DNA from 3 places in the Kosakonia sp. YIM B13571 genome. Region 2 is predicted to be linked to each of the others. Evidence: predicted binding sites of a transcription regulator. Region 2 holds the regulator's gene; each other region holds the start of a gene.

Region 1 (6,203 bases), on a different contig from region 2:
TGTGCTGGCGTCACTGGAACGTGCCCTTGCGCTTTTCCGCCCAGGCACGTCGATCCAGGAAGTGACCAGCGAAGTGGTGCGCATCATGATTACCGGGCTGGTGAAGCTCGGTATCCTGAAAGGTGAAGTTGATGAGCTGGTGGAAAAAAGCGCGCACCGCCCGTTTTTTATGCACGGCTTAAGCCACTGGCTCGGGTTGGATGTGCACGATGTCGGTGTCTACGGCAAAGATCGCTCGCGTGAACTGGCTCCAGGCATGGTGCTGACGGTTGAACCGGGCCTCTATATCGCGCCGGATGCCGATGTGCCGGAACAGTATCGCGGTATTGGTATTCGTATTGAAGATGACATCGTCATCACTGAAGACGGCAACGAAAATCTGACCGCCAGCGTCGTGAAAAGCGCTGACGAGATTGAAGCGCTGATGGCGGCATCACGTTCATGAGCGTGATCATTGTTGGCGGTGGCATGGCTGGCGCAACGCTTGCGCTGGCGATTTCTCATCTTACTCACGGCAAATTACCTGTTCATCTGGTGGAAGCCAGTGTACCCGGCGCATCCGCGCATCCGGGCTTTGACGCGCGTGCCATTGCGTTAGCAGCAGGTACGTGCCAGCAGCTGGCGCGCATTGGCATCTGGCAAGCCATTACCTCCTGTGCAACGCCGATTTCAACGGTTCATGTCAGCGATCGCGGCCATGCCGGTTTTGTCACCCTGGATGCGCAGGATTACCACATCGATGCGCTTGGTTACGTTGTCGAACTGCACGACGTTGGGCAGCGGCTGTTCACGCTATTGCAAAACGCGCCCGGCGTGACGCTGCATTGCCCGGCGAAAGTCAGCGCGGTTGCCCGTGATGAGCGGCAGGTGAGCGTAACGCTGGAAAGCGGTGAATGTATTACTGGTGAGTTATTGGTAGCGGCAGACGGCTCCCGTTCACGTATTGGCGAACAACTGGGTGTGAACTGGCAGCAAGCGCCTTATCACCAGGCGGCGGTTATCGCCAATGTCACAACGTCTGTGGCGCATCAGGGGCGGGCGTTTGAGCGTTTTACCGAACATGGCCCGTTGGCAATGTTGCCGATGTCACAAGGTCGCTGTTCGCTGGTATGGTGTCATCCGCTGGAAAAACAGCAGCAGGTTGCCGCCTGGTCTGACGAACGTTTCTGCCACGAGTTACAAAAGGCCTTTGGCTGGCGGCTCGGGCGTATCTTACATGTGGGCAAACGCAGCGTTTACCCGTTGAAGCTGACTGCGGCTTCTTCTCCTGTCTCGCACCGCGCGGTGCTGGTCGGGAATGCTGCACAAACGCTGCATCCTATTGCCGGACAGGGTTTTAACCTCGGTATGCGCGACGTGATGACGCTGGCGGAAACGCTGGCCGAGGCGTGGTCGGCGCAACAAGATATCGGTTACTACCCCGTGTTGACGGGCTACCGCGATCGCCGGCATGCAGATAAAAAAGCCACTATCGGCGTCACCGATGGGCTGGTGCATCTGTTTGCCAATCACTGGATACCGTTGGTCGTCGGGCGTAATGCCGGATTGATGGCGATGGAATTATTTACTCCGGCGCGTGATGCGCTGGCGCAGCGTACCCTCGGTTGGGTTGCCCGTTAAAGACAAAAGGAGCGAAGAGTGCAGAGTGTTGATGTTGCGATTGTCGGCGGCGGTATGGTCGGCCTGGCGCTGGCCTGTGGTTTACAGGGTAGCGGGTTGCGCGTGGCGGTGCTGGAGCAAAATGAGCCGACACCGCTGGCGGAAGATGCTCCCCCGGCGCTGCGCGTGTCAGCGATTAATGCTGCTAGCGAAAAGTTACTGACGCACCTTGGCGTCTGGTCAAACATTATTGCCCAACGTGCCGGGCGTTATCACGGCATGGAAGTGTGGGATAAAGACAGTTTTGGTCGCATCGCGTTTGATGATAAGAGCATGGGCTACAGCCATCTTGGTTACATTATTGAAAACGCAGTGATCCACCAGGCACTGTGGGATAAAGCCCAACAGTGTAAGGATGTCACTCTCCTGGCACCGGCTGAACTGCAGCAAGTGGCGTGGGGCGAAAACGACGCGTTTCTGACTTTAAAAGATGGCACCATGCTCACTGCTCGGCTGGTGGTTGGCGCAGATGGCGCGAATTCCTGGCTGCGCAACAAAGCCGATATTCCGCTGACGTTCTGGGATTATCATCATCATGCACTCGTGGCGACTATTCGCACTGATGAACCGCATCAGGCGGTGGCGCGTCAGGTGTTTCACAACGACGGCATTCTCGCTTTTTTGCCACTTAACGATCCGCATTTGTGCTCGATTGTCTGGTCGCTGCCGCCAGCGCAGGCGAAAGCCATGCAGCAGGCGAGCGATGAAGAATTTAATCAGGCGTTGTGTGTGGCGTTCGATAACCGCCTTGGGCCGTGCCGCGTTGAGAGCGAGCGTCAGGTCTATCCGCTCACCGGACGCTATGCGCGCCAGTTTGCCGGGCACCGCCTGGCGCTGGTTGGCGATGCCGCGCACACCATTCACCCGCTGGCGGGGCAGGGCGTTAACCTCGGGTTTATGGATGTCGCTGAGTTAATCACCGAGCTGAAGCGTCTGAGCCGCGAAGGTAAAGACATTGGTCAACATCTCTATTTGCGCCGCTATGAGCGCAGCCGCAAACACAGCGCGGCGCTGATGCTGGCCGGGATGCAGGGCTTTCGCGAGCTTTTCTCAGGCGCAAATCCGGCGAAAAAGCTGCTGCGTGATATCGGCCTGAAACTGGCGGATACCCTTCCCGGTGTGAAAACACGGTTGTTACGCCAGGCAATGGGTCTTAACGATCTGCCTGATTGGTTACGTTAACTGCGTCACACTTTCCCTTCCCGACCCCGGGAAGGGATACCTCTTCCTCATTTGAAATATTCTAATTTCACCTCATTTTTCGGATTAGATTTTCTCATGTCGTGTTTTTTTCTTTTCAGGAAAATCTGCGTTTTTGCAGAGTGAAATACTGCAATTCCTTCCTATTTGTCATCAATGATGATTTTTTATGAAAAGTGAATCGTTATTCTTTGGAATAATACTCTGATGGCATTTTGTGTGTGATGGGTCATAAGCTAATGTGATGAACCATTTTTCCTTATGGTTAAGCGCTGCTTTCGGTGATAAGTTCAGGCCAAAGAGAACGTTTGCGTCGACGTCGTAAAACGGTGTCGGCACCAGTTGTTTTGGCGCAAATCACGCCGCCGAAAAACGTGATAGCTCAGCTTATTCGACGAGGAAAAGATGGCTCAGCAGACCCCTTTATACGAACAACACACGCTAAACGGCGCCCGCATGGTGGATTTCCATGGCTGGATGATGCCGCTGCATTACGGCTCGCAAATCGATGAGCACCATGCAGTGCGCACCGACGCCGGAATGTTTGATGTGTCGCACATGACCATCGTCGATCTCAAAGGCAGCCGTACCCGGGAGTTTCTGCGTTATTTACTGGCAAACGACGTCGCCAAACTCACTAAGCCCGGTAAAGCGCTCTATACCGGCATGCTAAATGCCTCGGGCGGTGTAATTGATGACTTGATCGTCTACTACTTCACCGAAGATTTCTTCCGCCTCGTTGTCAACTCCGCCACCCGCGAAAAAGACCTCTCCTGGATTTCCCAACACGCTGAACCTTATGCCATCGACATCACCGTCCGTGATGATTTGTCGTTGATCGCAGTACAAGGCCCGAACGCGCAGGCGAAAGCCGCCAGCCTGTTTACTGACGAGCAGCGCCGCGCCGTTGAAGGCATGAAACCGTTCTTTGGCGTTGAAGCCGGTGAGCTGTTCATTGCGACCACCGGTTATACCGGCGAAGCAGGGTATGAAATTGCGCTGCCCAACGAAAAAGCGGCCAGCTTCTGGCAGGCGCTGGTCAATGCGGGCGTGAAACCTTGCGGACTGGGCGCGCGCGATACTTTGCGTCTGGAAGCGGGTATGAACCTGTACGGTCAGGAGATGGATGAAGGTATCTCTCCGTTGGCCGCCAACATGGGTTGGACAATTGCCTGGGAGCCGCAGGAGCGAGACTTTATTGGCCGCGACGCGCTGGAACTGCAGCGTGAAAAAGGCACCGAACAACTGGTTGGCCTGGTAATGACCGAAAAAGGCGTATTGCGTAATGAGTTGCCGGTGCACTTCACTGATGCGCAAGGCAATGTGCAAAAAGGCGTGATCACTAGCGGTACGTTCTCGCCAACCCTCGGCTACAGTATTGCACTGGCGCGTGTTCCGGCGGGGATCGGCGAAAACGCCGTTGTACAGATCCGTAACCGTGAAATGCCGGTCAAAGTCACCAAACCTGTTTTTGTACGCGCTGGCAAAGCTGTCGCGTAACCTTTTTATCTGGAGAGAATGAAATGAGCAACGTACCAGGCGAACTGAAATACAGCAAAGAACACGAGTGGCTGCGCAAAGAAGCGGACGGTACCTACACCGTTGGTATCACTGAACACGCACAGGAACTGCTGGGCGACATGGTGTTTGTCGACCTGCCGGAAACGGGCGCGACCGTCAGTGCAGGTGATGATTGTGCCGTTGCCGAATCGGTAAAAGCTGCTTCTGATATCTACGCGCCAATCAGCGGTGAGATCGTGGCAGTTAACGACCAACTGGCGGATTCTCCGGAGCTGGTGAACAGCGAACCGTACGGCGAAGGCTGGATCTTCAAAATTAAAGCCAGTGACGAAGCCGAAGTTGCCGCGCTGCTCGATGCAACAGCCTACGCTGCCCTGCTCGAAGACGAATAAATACGCATCATCCTTCGCGTTGCAGACGCGTTGGCTTCCTCGCTCACCCCAGATACTTACTGATGTAAGCTTCCGGGGATTTGCTGTGTCGCCGCCTTCCTGCAACGCGAAAGATTTAGCGTATTCAGATAATTTCCAAATACGATTCACTGCACGTTTCAGGAACCCTCGCTCATGACACAGACTTTAAGCCAGCTTGAAAACCGTGGCGCTTTCATTGGACGTCACATTGGGCCGGATGCTCAGCAACAGCAGGAGATGCTGAACACCGTTGGCGCAGAGTCGCTTAATGCGCTGACAGCACTCATTGTGCCGAAAGATATTCAGCTCGCTACGCCGCCGCAGATTGGGGAATCCACTACCGAATATGCCGCGCTCGCCGAGCTGAAAGCCATTGCCAGCCGCAACAAGCGCTTTAAGTCTTACATTGGTATGGGTTACACCGCCGTGCAGTTGCCGCCGGTTATTCTGCGCAACATGCTGGAAAACCCAGGCTGGTACACCGCGTATACCCCCTATCAGCCGGAAGTGTCGCAGGGCCGCCTTGAAGCGCTGCTCAACTTCCAGCAAGTTACGCTCGATCTCACCGGGCTGGATATCGCTTCCGCATCGCTGCTGGATGAAGCCACTGCGGCTGCCGAAGCAATGGCAATGGCGAAGCGCGTCAGCAAACTGAAAGGGGCCAACCGCTTCTTCGTTGCGGCAGACGTGCATCCGCAAACGCTTGACGTTGTGCGCACTCGCGCCGAAACCTTTGGTTTTGACGTGATCGTTGATGACGCGGCCAAAGTTCTTGATCACCAGGATGTGTTCGGCGTACTGCTCCAACAGGTCGGCACGACGGGTGAAGTGCATGATTACAGCGCGCTGATTAACGAACTGAAATCCCGCAAAATTGTGGTCAGCGTTGCCGCCGATTTGCTGACGCTGGTGCAACTGACTGCGCCGGGCAAACAGGGTGCCGACATTGTGTTTGGCTCCGCGCAACGCTTTGGCGTACCGATGGGTTACGGTGGCCCGCACGCGGCATTCTTTGCCGCAAAAGATGAATTCAAACGCTCCATGCCAGGTCGCATTATCGGCGTGTCGAAAGATGCCGCCGGTAACACCGCGCTGCGCATGGCGATGCAAACGCGCGAGCAGCATATTCGCCGCGAGAAAGCCAACTCCAACATCTGTACCTCGCAAGTCCTGCTGGCCAACATCGCCAGCTTGTACGCGGTTTTCCACGGTCCGGCCGGGCTGAAACGCATTGCCGGGCGTATTCATCGCCTGACCGATATTCTTGCTGCCGGCTTGCAGCGTGGCGGCCTGAAACTGCGCCACGCGCACTATTTCGACACCCTGTGTGTTGATGTTGCCGATAAAGCCGCCGTGCTGGCTCGCGCCGAGGCGCAGGAGATCAACCTGCGTAGCGACATTCTCAACGCT
Region 2 (6,203 bases):
GCGCGACCCAGCAGTTCGTTTGCTATACGGAACCAATTGTCATCCCGTACGCTAACTTCTTCTATACACGATGAACTCATAACTTCTCCATCACTCGCAGTGATCAGAACCTTCAAACAGCGTAGACGCTTTTTCGGGCTTGTGAGAAATCTCACGGTTTTCACCGTGAGGCTGATATCCGACGTAGAACAGAGGAAGGGAGAGAACCCTTGCCGAAAGGCCTTCCATGGGTAAACGGGTACAATCCGGTACCCGTTAATGCATAATATTTATCGTATTTATGAAACAGCCGAAAATGAGTATAGGCTTCAATATCGGGTGATTCAATAAAAAGCAGGTAGCAAGCTAATCACTGTGTTATTGATAGTCGCTTGCGCAATTATCAATGCGATGAGGGAGCCACAACCTTTTTATCAGCCAGTTCATCCTGAGTACGGCGCTGTAGCCGATAGCCCAACGCGGCCAGTAACACCATTGACACCATAACACTGGTGGTGGTGAGCAGTGGCGTTGCGATTAGCCATGAGACGACCAGACTTGCCAGGAAACATAAACCCAGCTGTAGCGTATTCTGCAATGCGGCCGCGCGACCGGTTGCCTGCGGGAAAGGGCGCAGAGCCTGCGCGACCACGATAGGGTAAATCGCGCCGTTCGCCATTGCCATAAAGCAGAAGGGGATGAGCAGCGCGGTCAGCGAAACGTCCGGCATAAAACCGACGGCCCAGGTGGCGAGGACACTTAACGCGAAAGCCCCCAGCAGCCACGGCAGCAAACGAGAACCCTGCCATTTCTGCAACGCGGCACGGCAACCGTAACCGCCCACTAAAAAGGCGATGGTTTGCGGCACATAACTGAGGCCTATAACCGATGGGCCATAACCCATTTCATGCAGAATAAACGGCGAGCCGGTCAGCCAGGCGAAGAAGCTGGCAGAGCAGGCGGCATAGATAATTACGTTTCCGCGGTAGTATCGAGCGCGCAGCAGATCCATAAATGTTAGCGGTTGTTCGTGGTGTTCAATTTTCTTCGCCGGTGATTTCAGTCGCCATGCCGGGATCATCAGAATTAACGTAATCGCCAGTAAGGTGGCGAAAATGGCCTGCCAGTTGAAATGCGCAAGGATCCAGGCGCCAAGCAACGGTGCCAGCGCTGGCGTCAAACCCACGAGCGGCATAATGGTGGCGAAGATGCGATTGACGCGATGTGCAGGGTAGTTATCCGTCACCAGCGCCTGCCAGCTTACCGTGGCGGCGCAGACCCCCACGGCTTGCACAAAACGCAGCACCAGTAACAAGGTTGCATCGCGTACCCATAATGTTCCCAGACAGCCCAGCGCAAAAATCGCCAGCCCGGCCAGTAAAACCGGCTTGCGACCATAGCGATCTGATAGCGGCCCCCATACCAATTGCGCAATGGCAAAGCCCGCCAGAAACAGGCTTAAAGTTGCGCTAACCACCGCAGACGATGTGTGTAAATCTTGCTGTATCGCGCTGAAGGCGGGGAGGTACATATCAGTGGCTAAAAAGCCGAGCACGCTTAATCCCGCGAGCCAGACTAAAAATCCGTTGCCAGGTTGCATTAGGGGTTCTCTTTATTGCAGGTAATCAGGGCTGTCGAGTGTAAGGAGTGCATTAGCGCTTGTGAAACGCTAATATTTGCGTAGTGGTTTCAAAATTTTTGCAGGCAGATTATGTGGTCAGAATATTCGCTGGAAGTGGTTGATGCTGTAGCGCGTAATGGCAGTTTTAGCGGTGCGGCGCAGGAGTTACATCGTGTACCTTCTGCGGTGAGCTATACCGTGCGGCAGCTTGAAGAGTGGCTTGCCGTTCCGCTGTTTGAGCGCCGTCATCGGGATGTAGAACTTACGCCTGCCGGGGTCTGGTTTTTGAAAGAAGGGCGAGCTGTTATCAAAAAAATGCAGGTCACTCGTCAGCAGTGCCAGCAAATCGCCAATGGCTGGCGCGGGCAACTGGCGATTGCCGTCGACAACATTGTAAAACCTGAACGTACCCGGCAATTGATCGTCGATTTCTATCGCCATTTCAGTGATGTTGAGTTGCAGGTTTATCAGGAAGTCTTTAACGGAGTCTGGGATGCGCTTGCTGATGGGCGGGTTGAACTGGCGATTGGTGCAACGCAAGCAATCCCCGTCGGTGGACGTTATGCGTTTCGTGATATGGGAATGCTGAGCTGGAAATGTGTGGTTTCCAGCCGCCATCCGTTGGCGTCGATGGCAGGCCCGCTTAGCGACGACACCTTGCGCAACTGGCCTTCACTTATCCAGGAAGATACGTCCCGTTCGTTGCCGAAACGTATTACTTGGCTGCTGGATAATCAGAAACGCGTGATTGTCCCTGATTGGGCATCATCAGAGGCTTGCTTATCTGCAGGGTTATGCGTGGGAATGGTACCGGCACACTTTGCCCGCCCGCGCCTCGACAGTGGCGACTGGGTTGCGCTGACCCTGGAAAATCCCTTCCCGGATGCGGCGTGCTGTCTGACGTGGCAACAAAATGAGGCTTCCCCAGCGTTAAACTGGCTGCTGGAATATCTGGGGGATAGTGAAACGCTGAATGACGAGTGGTTACGGGAGCCGAATTAACGGCTCCGTCAGAAGCGGTTAGCGGCGGTAGTCGCGGAACGGGCCATCGGCCACGGAGCGGCGCTCAACCAGGCGCGGGTGCACTTCAATAGACTGTGACTCTTCGCGCTTGTTGACGATGCGATCAAGCAGCATGGTAAACGCCGTTTCCCCCAGCGAATCTTTCGGCTGGTGAATCGTGGTCAAGGCCGGGGTAAAGAAGCGTGAGTTGCGAACATTGTCATAACCAATCAGGGAAATATCCTGCGGTACGCGTAAACCCATTTCATCGGCAGCGCAAAGCGCGCCCATCGCCATAATGTCGCCGCCGCAAAAGACTGCGGTAGGGCGATGCGTTTGACCAAGGATTTGCTGCATTGCGCGATAGCCGGATTCCGGCTCGAAATCACCCTGTACTATCCAGTTTTCCGGCACAGTAATAAGGGCTTCTTCCATCGCTTTCATAAAGCCTGCCAGGCGGCCAGCACCCGTGTTACGCTCCAGAGGCCCGGGGATCACGCCAATATCGCGATGTCCACGATCGATAAGATAACGCCCGGCCATGTACCCGCCTTCAAAGGCGTTATCAATAACGGAATCAGTAAAGTCGGCCTTCGATTCGCCCCAGTCCATCACCACCATGGGAATATGACGGTACTCTTCCAGCATGCTCAATAGTGATTCCGGGTATTCGGAACACATCACCAGTAAACCATCGACGCGCTTTTGCGCCATCATCGACAGATAAGCGCCCTGTTTTTCCAGGCTATTCCAGGCATTGCCGAGGATTAAGGTGTAACCCTTCTGGAAGCACTTTTTCTCTATGGCTTCGATAATTTCGGCAAAATAGGCTGCTTCGCTGCTGGTTGCCAGCAAGCCGATCGATTTTGTGTGATTGACTTTCAGGCTGCGAGCGACGGCGCTGGGGGAATAGTGCAACTCTTTAATTGCCGCCCACACGGCGTTGCGTGTCTCTTCGGCGACGAAACGGGTTTTGTTGATTACATGTGATACGGTTGTAGTGGAAACGTTTGCTCGTTTCGCTACGTCTTTAATCGTTGCCATCAGATATCACTCCAGACCATATCATAAGCTCCTGATAATACTTTAGGTAAACGTTTGCCTTTAATCACCCTGTACCCATCAAAGGGGGTGCGGTACGCCGGGAAAACGACACGGGACGTCAGGAGGGGAGTCAATGGCCGGTACGCTAATAAATTTAGCGTCGAATTTTGTCTGATCTTGAGCAAAAGGGGAAGTATTAAAACGTTTCTCCTGTGAATTCCCGCAAGATTTTTAAGATAATTTGTGCAAAAATGCGTTATCTCACTTTTTGTGGGGAAATTAAAAAGGGGAAAATTGATGAGCACCGATCTGAAGTATTCTTTAGTTACTACCGTCATCGTTCTGAGCCTGATTGTTTTCGGCGGCCTGACTGCTGCACTGCATTGATCTATCGCGAGGGAGAGCCTTCTCCCTCGTTTTTCTTCCCCCCGCTATTGTTATCACTTCTGCAATAATCTTTTGTCATTCTGCTAACTTCTGTTTTTTGTGATTGCTGTCATACTTTTGACTTCAGCGACAGGGTCGCAAGTCGGCATGTCTTTTTTGGAGTGACAGATGAAAATTAATTTCCCTTTGCTTGCCCTGGCGATTGGCGCCTTCGGCATTGGTACCACCGAGTTTTCCCCGATGGGATTACTGCCGGTTATTGCCCGCGGCGTTGACGTCTCTATTCCGGCGGCGGGGATGCTGATTAGCGCTTATGCTATCGGTGTGATGGTCGGTGCGCCGTTGATGACGCTGTTGCTGTCGCACCGTGGCAGACGCAACGCGCTGATCTTTTTGATGGCGATTTTTACGCTCGGTAACGTGCTATCGGCGATTGCACCGGATTACACCACATTAATGCTGGCGCGTATCGTCACCAGCCTGAACCATGGTGCTTTCTTTGGTCTTGGCTCGGTGGTGGCAGCAAGCGTTGTCGCGAAAGAGAAGCAGGCTAGCGCGGTGGCGACCATGTTCATGGGACTGACCATTGCTAACATTGGCGGTGTACCTGCCGCAACATGGCTGGGTGAAACCATTGGCTGGCGTATGTCGTTTATGGCCACCGCCGGGCTGGGTGTGATTGCCATGGCGAGCCTGTTCTTTTCGCTGCCGAAAGGTGGGGCAGGTGAGCGCCCGGATGTACGTAAAGAGCTTTCGGTGCTGGTACGCCCACAAGTGTTGTCTGCGCTGCTGACGACTGTGCTCGGCGCAGGTGCCATGTTCACGCTGTATACCTATATTGCGCCGGTGCTGCACACCATTACCGATGCCACTCCCGTCTTTGTGACTGCGATGCTGGTGTTGATTGGTGTTGGCTTCTCCATTGGTAACTATCTCGGTGGCAAACTGGCGGATCGCTCGGTCACCGGCACGCTGAAAGGTTTTTTGATCTTGCTGATTGCTATCATGCTGGCGATCCCGTTCCTGGCGCGCAGCGAAGTGGGCGCGGCCATTAGTATGGTGGTATGGGGGGCGGCGACGTTTGCGGTGGTTCCGCCGTTGCAGATGCGCGTAATGCGAGTTGCACACGAAGCACCTGGGCTTTCATCGTCGGTCAATATCGGTGCCTTTAACCTCGGTAACGCGCTGGGCGCGGCAGCCGGTGGGGCAGTGATTTCCGGTGGGCTGGGTTATGATTTCGTACCGGTCATGGGCGCGATTATTGCCGGGCTGGGCCTGCTGGTGGTGCTGTTCTCTGGCCGCTCACAGCCAGAACGTGCTTATGCCGCAGCAGAATAAATAGCAGAAATGCAAAAAAGGAGGGGCAAGCCCCTCCTTTGCTTTATGCCACGTTTATGCAGCGAAATTTTTGGCAACGAATGACCAGTTTACCAGCGCCCAGAAATGTTCGAGGTAGTTCGGACGCGCATTACGGTAATCGATGTAGTACGCATGTTCCCACACATCGACGGTTAACAGCGGGGTTGCATCGCTAGTCAGCGGAGTGCCCGCATTAGACGTTGAAACGATGGCCAATGCGCCATCCGCTTTTTTCACCAACCACGTCCAGCCCGCACCGAAGTTTTTCACTGCAGAATCGGTGAATTGCGCTTTGAATTCGGCAAAGCTGCCGAAGGATTTGGCGATAGCTGCCGCCAGCTCGCCAGTTGGTTCGCCACCGGCATTCGGCGCCAGGCAGTTCCAGTAGAAAGTATGATTCCAGACTTGGGCGGCGTTATTGAATACGCCGCCTTCGCTGCTTTTTACGATCTCTTCCAGCGTTTTGCCTTCGAAAGTGCTGCCTTTGATCAAATTGTTGAGATTGGTGACATACGTTTGATGATGTTTGCCATAGTGGTATTCCAGCGTTTCGGCTGAGATATGCGGCGCCAGGGCGTCTTTTGCATACGGTAATGCAGGTAATTCAAACGACATTGCTATTCTCCTTTCATTATTTTAATGACACCCAATAGCCCTATTGGGTGTGCGGGTTAGGGTAGCAAATCGAAAGGTCAGACAAAAGAGGGAGTTACCTGCCGCAGGTGCGGCAGGTGAGGGATTAGCGAATGGTTTTCGGCGTTACAACGCGACGCGCGCCAACATAATGACGTTGCCAGTAATCTTCACTCAG
Region 3 (6,203 bases), on a different contig from region 2:
AAGCACCAACGGGCGCAAATGGCGGTCATCTGCCGATTAAAGGCGCAGATGGCGTACTGATCACCTTTGCCAAATGCTGTCGCCCCATTCCTGGCGACCCGATTGTCGCGCACGTCAGCCCAGGAAAAGGGTTGGTTATCCACCATGAGTCCTGCCGTAACATTCGTGGCTACCAGAAAGAGCCAGAGAAGTTCATGGCTGTCGAGTGGGATAAAGAGACCGCGCAGGAATTTATCACCGAGATCAAGGTGGATATGTTTAACCATCAGGGCGCACTGGCGAACCTGACGGCAGCGATTAACACGGCCTCTTCGAACATTCAGAGCCTGAATACCGAAGAGAAAGATGGCCGCGTCTATAGCGCGTTCATCCGTCTGACGGCGCGCGATCGCGTCCATCTGGCGAATATCATGCGCAAAATCCGCGTGATGCCGGATGTGATTAAAGTCACCCGCAACCGAAACTAACTTTATGAATTCTCAGCGTTATGCGCGTATCCGCGAGATGCTCGCCAGGCGTCAACCGGACCTGACGGTCTGCATGGAGCAGGTTCACAAACCTCATAACGTCTCCGCCATTATCCGTACTGCGGACGCCGTCGGCGTGCATGAAGTTCACGCCGTCTGGCCAGGCAAACGCATGCGCACCATGGCCTCATCCGCAGCAGGCAGTAACAGCTGGGTGGAAGTGAAAACCCACCATACTATTGGCGATGCTGTTGGCGTGCTGAAAACGCGCGGCATGCAAATCCTCGCGACCCATCTGTCCGACAAAGCCGTTGATTTTCGGGAAATAGATTATACCCGCCCGACCTGTATTCTGATGGGCCAGGAGAAAACGGGGATCACTCAGGAAGCGCTGGATCTGGCGGATCGGGACATCATTATCCCCATGATTGGCATGGTGCAGTCGCTGAATGTTTCCGTGGCTTCAGCCTTAATCCTTTACGAAGCGCAGCGCCAGCGGCAAAACGCCGGTATGTATCAGCGTGAAAACAGCACGTTGCCGGATGAAGTTCAGCAACGCCTGCTGTTTGAGGGCGGCTATCCGGTGCTGGCGAGAGTCGCGAAACGCAAAGGTCTGCCTTACCCTCACGTTAATACGGAAGGTCAAATCGAAGCCGACCCAACGTGGTGGGCAACTATGCAGGCGGCGGGATAACCGATGAAAGGTAAGCTGCTTGATGCGGTGCCCTTAAATTCGCTGACCGGTGTCGGCGCGGCGCAGAGCAGCAAGCTAGCGAAAATCGGCCTGCATACCGTTCAGGATCTCCTGCTTCACCTCCCGCTTCGCTACGAAGATCGCACCCAACTTTACCCGATTGCCGACCTGCTGCCGGGCGTTTACGCCACGGTGGAAGGCGAAGTGTTGAACTGCAATATCACGTTTGGCGGCCGCCGAATGATGACCTGCCAGATTAGCGACGGTTCCGGCATTCTCACCCTGCGCTTTTTCAACTTCAACGCGGCAATGAAAAACAGCCTTGCCACTGGTCGCCGAGTGCTGGCCTACGGGGAAGCAAAACGCGGGAAGTACGGCGCGGAGATGATCCATCCGGAATACCGCGTGCAGGGCGATCTCAGCACCCCGGAATTGCAGGAAACTCTGACGCCGATTTACCCGACCACTGAAGGTATTAAGCAGGCGACACTGCGCAAACTCACCGACCAGGCGCTGGAGCTGCTGGCAACCTGCGCCATCAGCGAACTGCTGCCGCCGGAGTTGGCACAAGGCATGATGAGCTTGCCGGAGGCGTTGCATACGCTGCATCGCCCGCCACCGTCACTGCAATTAAGCGATCTGGAAAGTGGGCAGCACCCGGCGCAGCGCCGTTTGATCCTTGAGGAATTACTGGCGCACAACCTCAGTATGCTGGCGTTGCGCGCCGGGGCGCAGCGTTATCATGCGCAACCACTCAGCGCCAAAGATGAACTGAAAAACCGTCTGCTGGCTTCATTGCCGTTTAAACCAACCGGCGCACAAACGCGCGTGGTCGCGGAGATCGAGCGTGATATGGCGCTGGATATGCCGATGATGCGCCTGGTGCAGGGCGATGTGGGCTCCGGTAAAACGCTGGTTGCCGCACTGGCGGCGCTGCAGGCGGTTGCCAATGGCAAACAAGTGGCGATGATGGCACCTACCGAGCTGCTGGCAGAGCAACACGCCAACAATTTCCGCAACTGGTTTACGCCACTTGGTGTGGAAGTGGGCTGGCTGGCGGGCAAGCAAAAAGGCAAAGCACGCCAGGCACAGCAAGAGGCAATTGCTAGCGGTCAGGTACAAATGGTGGTTGGCACCCATGCGATTTTCCAGGAACAGGTGCAGTTTAACGGCCTTGCGCTGGTGATTATCGACGAACAGCACCGCTTTGGTGTTCACCAGCGCCTGGCACTGTGGGAAAAAGGCCAGCAGCAGGGTTTTCACCCGCACCAGTTGATCATGACTGCAACACCAATTCCGCGCACGCTGGCGATGACCGCCTACGCGGATCTTGATACCTCGGTGATCGACGAGCTACCGCCAGGGCGCACACCGGTCACCACTGTTGCCATCCCGGATACACGCCGCAGCGAGATTATCGACCGCGTGCGCAGCGCCTGTACCGGCGAAGGCCGCCAGGCATACTGGGTTTGTACATTGATTGAAGAGTCCGACCTGCTGGAAGCACAAGCGGCGGAAGCGACCTGGGAAGAGTTGAAACTGGCGCTACCGGAACTGAATGTCGGCCTGGTTCATGGTCGCATGAAGCCGGCGGAAAAACAGGCGGTAATGCAGTCGTTCAAACAGGGTGAGTTACATCTGCTGGTCGCGACCACGGTGATTGAAGTGGGCGTGGATGTACCGAATTCCAGCCTGATGATTATCGAAAACCCGGAACGGCTCGGCCTTGCGCAACTCCACCAGTTGCGTGGCCGTGTTGGGCGCGGTGCGGTAGCTTCTCACTGCGTTCTGCTCTACAAATCCCCGCTCTCCAAAACGGCGCAAAAACGTCTGCAAGTGCTGCGCGACAGTAACGATGGCTTTGTGATTGCGCAAAAAGATCTGGAAATTCGCGGTCCCGGCGAACTGCTTGGTACTCGCCAGACCGGCAACGCGGAATTCAAAGTCGCCGACCTGCTGCGCGATCAGGCGATGATCCCGGAAGTACAACGCGTTGCCCGCCATATTCATGAGCGTTATCCGCAGCTCGCCGAAGCGCTGATCGACCGCTGGATGCCAGAAACAGAACGCTATTCCAACGCCTGAGTTTTAGAACCTTATACCGTAAAATGAACACCCCTTAGAAAAGTATGTTTTTAGCATAGCAACCGTTTGCTTTTACCAAACAGTCCGATAAAATCAGCGCTTTTCCATCAGGGGATTGCTTGAGATGTCCGTAAACACCATCGAGTCAGAAAGTGCGCAACCGGTTGCGCAGACTCAACCCAGCGAACTGATCTACCGACTTGAAGATCGCCCGCCGCTGCCGCAAACCCTGTTTGCCGCGCTCCAGCACCTGCTCGCAATGTTTGTTGGCGTTATCACGCCCGCGCTGCTTATCTGCCAGGCGCTGGGTTTACCGGCTCAGGACACTCAGCACATTATCAGCATGTCGCTGTTCGCCTCAGGCGTAGCCTCTATTATCCAGATCAAAGCCTGGGGCCCGGTTGGCTCCGGGTTGCTCTCGATTCAGGGCACCAGCTTTAACTTTGTGGCGCCACTGATTATGGGCGGTACCGCGCTGAAAACCGGCGGTGCGGACGTGCCCACGATGATGGCTGCACTGTTCGGTACCCTGATGCTGGCCAGTTGCACCGAAATGGTTATATCCCGCATTCTGCCGTTCGCGCGCCGCATTATTACCCCGCTGGTTTCCGGCGTGGTAGTGATGATTATCGGCCTGTCGCTGATTCAGGTGGGGCTGACATCCGTTGGCGGCGGTTTTGCCGCGATGGGCAACCACACCTTCGGCGCCCCGAAAAACCTGCTGCTGGCAGGCGTGGTGCTGGGGCTGATTATTCTGCTTAACCGCCAGCGTAACCCCTATTTACGTATCGCTTCGCTGGTGATCGCCATGGCCGTAGGTTACGTGTTGGCAATGTTTATGGGCATGCTGCCGGCATATAGCGCACCAGCAACCTCCTTTATGGTGCCGACGCCGCTTTACTACGGGCTGAGCATTGACTGGACCCTGCTGTTACCGCTGATGCTGGTATTTATGATCACCTCGCTGGAAACCATCGGTGACATTACCGCAACTTCTGATGTTTCCGAGCAGCCCGTCGCCGGCCCGCTGTATATGAAACGCCTGAAAGGCGGCGTGCTGGCAAACGGCCTCAACTCATTTGTTTCCGCTGTTTTCAATACTTTCCCGAACTCCTGCTTCGGCCAGAACAATGGCGTTATTCAACTGACCGGCGTTGCCAGCCGTTATATTGGCTTCTTCATTGCGGTGATGCTGATGGTGCTTGGCCTGTTCCCGGCAGTCAGCGCTTTTGTACAGCAACTGCCTGAGCCTGTGCTCGGCGGTGCAACGCTGGTGATGTTCGGTACGATCGCCGCATCCGGCGTGCGCATTGTTTCCCGCGAACCGCTGAACCGCCGTGCGATCCTGATTATCGCACTGTCGCTGGCCGTTGGCCTGGGCGTTTCCCAGCAGCCGCAAATCCTGCAATTCGCCCCGGACTGGCTGAAAAACCTGCTCTCTTCCGGCATCGCCGCAGGCGGGATCACCGCGATTGTACTGAATCTGATTTTTCCACCAGAGAAAAACTGATAAACCCCGCGGCAACGGGATAAAAACCGTTGCCGCCGTAACGCCCTTTCATCATTCCGCCCTTGAGCATTGCGCATAAATCGTGCATAACTGCCAGACTGGCAACTGGGGATGGAAGATCATGAAATTTCTTGGAAAGCTGCTCTTTGTCGTTGTTATCGCCCTGCTTGTGGCGATCATCGCTTGCTATTTCCTGCTGCAAACCCGCTGGGGTGCAACACAGGTCAGCAAGTGGGTAAACGACAACAGTGACTATCACCTCACTTTCGAAGCGATCGATCACCGCTTCTCCTCCCCTTCCCATATATTGTTGAAAGGCGTGGATTTTGGCCGTAAAGGCAAACCGGCGACGCTGGTCGCCAAAACGGTGGATATCGGCCTGAGCAGCCGCCAGCTTACCGATCCGCTGCATGCCGACACCATTCTGTTACAGGACGGCACGCTGAATTTCTCCCCGGCTGCAGCACCGCTGCCGTTCCAGGCTGATCGCCTGCAATTAAGTAATATGGCGTTTAATAGCCCGACCACCGGCTGGGATCTCAGCGCCCAGCGTGTCACCGGCGGCGTTGCGCCGTGGCAGCCAGTCGCGGGAAGTGTGCTGGGCAGTAAAGCACAGATCCAGATGAGCGCCGGTTCGCTGACGTTAAACGGCGTTCCCGCCAGTAACGTGCTGATTCAGGGCAGTATCGATAAAGATGTCGTTACGTTGACCACTATTGGTGCGGATATGGCGCGCGGCTCTCTGACCGGAGACGCGCAGCGCGCCGCCGATGGCAGCTGGGTGGTGAACAATTTGCGTCTGAATGATATCCGCCTGCAAAGCGATAAGTCGCTGCTCGATTTCTTTAATCCATTAACCACCCTGCCGTCGCTACAAATTGGCCGCATTGAAGTGACCGACGCCCGTTTACAAGGGCCAGGTTGGGCGGTCACCGATCTCGATTTGAGTTTGCGCAACCTGACGCTCACCAATGGCGACTGGAAAAGCGAGGACGGTAAACTGTCGATGAACGCCAGCGAGTTTATTTACGGTTCGCTGCACCTGTTCGACCCAATCCTCAATGCTAACTTCTCGCCGCAGGGCATTGCGCTGCAACAGTTCACCTCGCGCTGGGAAAACGGCATGGTACGCACCTCCGGCAACTGGTATCGCGCAGGCCACGCGCTGGTGCTGGACGACACCGCGTTTGCCGGGCTGGAATACACGCTGCCGGAAAACTGGAAACAGCTGTGGATGGAGGATTTACCAACGTGGCTGAATACCGTCACACTGAAAAAATTCAGCGCCAGCCGCAACCTAGTGATTGATATCGACCCGGCATTTCCCTGGCAGCTAACGGCTCTGGACGGCTATGGCGATAACCTGCAACTGGTGCGCGAGCGCAAGTGGGGCGTATGGGGTGGAACGGCGAAACTGAACGCCGCGGCCGCCACCTTTAACCGCGTG

Evidence for each region. The regulator PurR, encoded in region 2, represses purine synthesis genes. The targets are predictions, from matches to a motif close to CANGCAAACGTTTGCNTG.
Region 1: a site for PurR is predicted at 3,157-3,174, ahead of gcvT (glycine cleavage system aminomethyltransferase GcvT). Genes of this name have one in related genera too.
Region 3: a site for PurR is predicted at 3,302-3,319, ahead of ACFX4O_RS13095 (NCS2 family protein). Genes of this name have one in related genera too.

The regions. Positions count from the first base shown of each region.
Region 1 covers NZ_JBHZPL010000006.1:181,422-187,624, forward strand. The annotation lists gene pepP (Xaa-Pro aminopeptidase) at 1-445, shown strand, start outside; gene ubiH (2-octaprenyl-6-methoxyphenyl hydroxylase) at 442-1,620, shown strand; gene ubiI (FAD-dependent 2-octaprenylphenol hydroxylase) at 1,639-2,841, shown strand; gene gcvT (glycine cleavage system aminomethyltransferase GcvT) at 3,265-4,359, shown strand; gene gcvH (glycine cleavage system protein GcvH) at 4,383-4,772, shown strand; gene gcvP (aminomethyl-transferring glycine dehydrogenase) at 4,947-6,203, shown strand, end outside.
Region 2 covers NZ_JBHZPL010000002.1:166,796-172,998, forward strand. The annotation lists gene cfa (cyclopropane fatty acyl phospholipid synthase) at 1-80, opposite strand, end outside; gene punC (purine nucleoside transporter PunC) at 383-1,579, opposite strand; gene punR (DNA-binding transcriptional activator PunR) at 1,691-2,602, shown strand; gene purR (HTH-type transcriptional repressor PurR) at 2,621-3,646, opposite strand; gene ACFX4O_RS05935 (YnhF family membrane protein) at 3,944-4,033, shown strand; gene ACFX4O_RS05940 (MFS transporter) at 4,202-5,371, shown strand; gene sodB (superoxide dismutase [Fe]) at 5,426-6,007, opposite strand; gene ACFX4O_RS05950 (C40 family peptidase) at 6,132-6,203, opposite strand, start outside.
Region 3 covers NZ_JBHZPL010000004.1:334,853-341,055, forward strand. The annotation lists gene spoT (bifunctional GTP diphosphokinase/guanosine-3',5'-bis pyrophosphate 3'-pyrophosphohydrolase) at 1-467, shown strand, start outside; gene trmH (tRNA (guanosine(18)-2'-O)-methyltransferase TrmH) at 472-1,161, shown strand; gene recG (ATP-dependent DNA helicase RecG) at 1,165-3,246, shown strand; gene ACFX4O_RS13095 (NCS2 family protein) at 3,371-4,756, shown strand; gene ACFX4O_RS13100 (AsmA family protein) at 4,878-6,203, shown strand, end outside.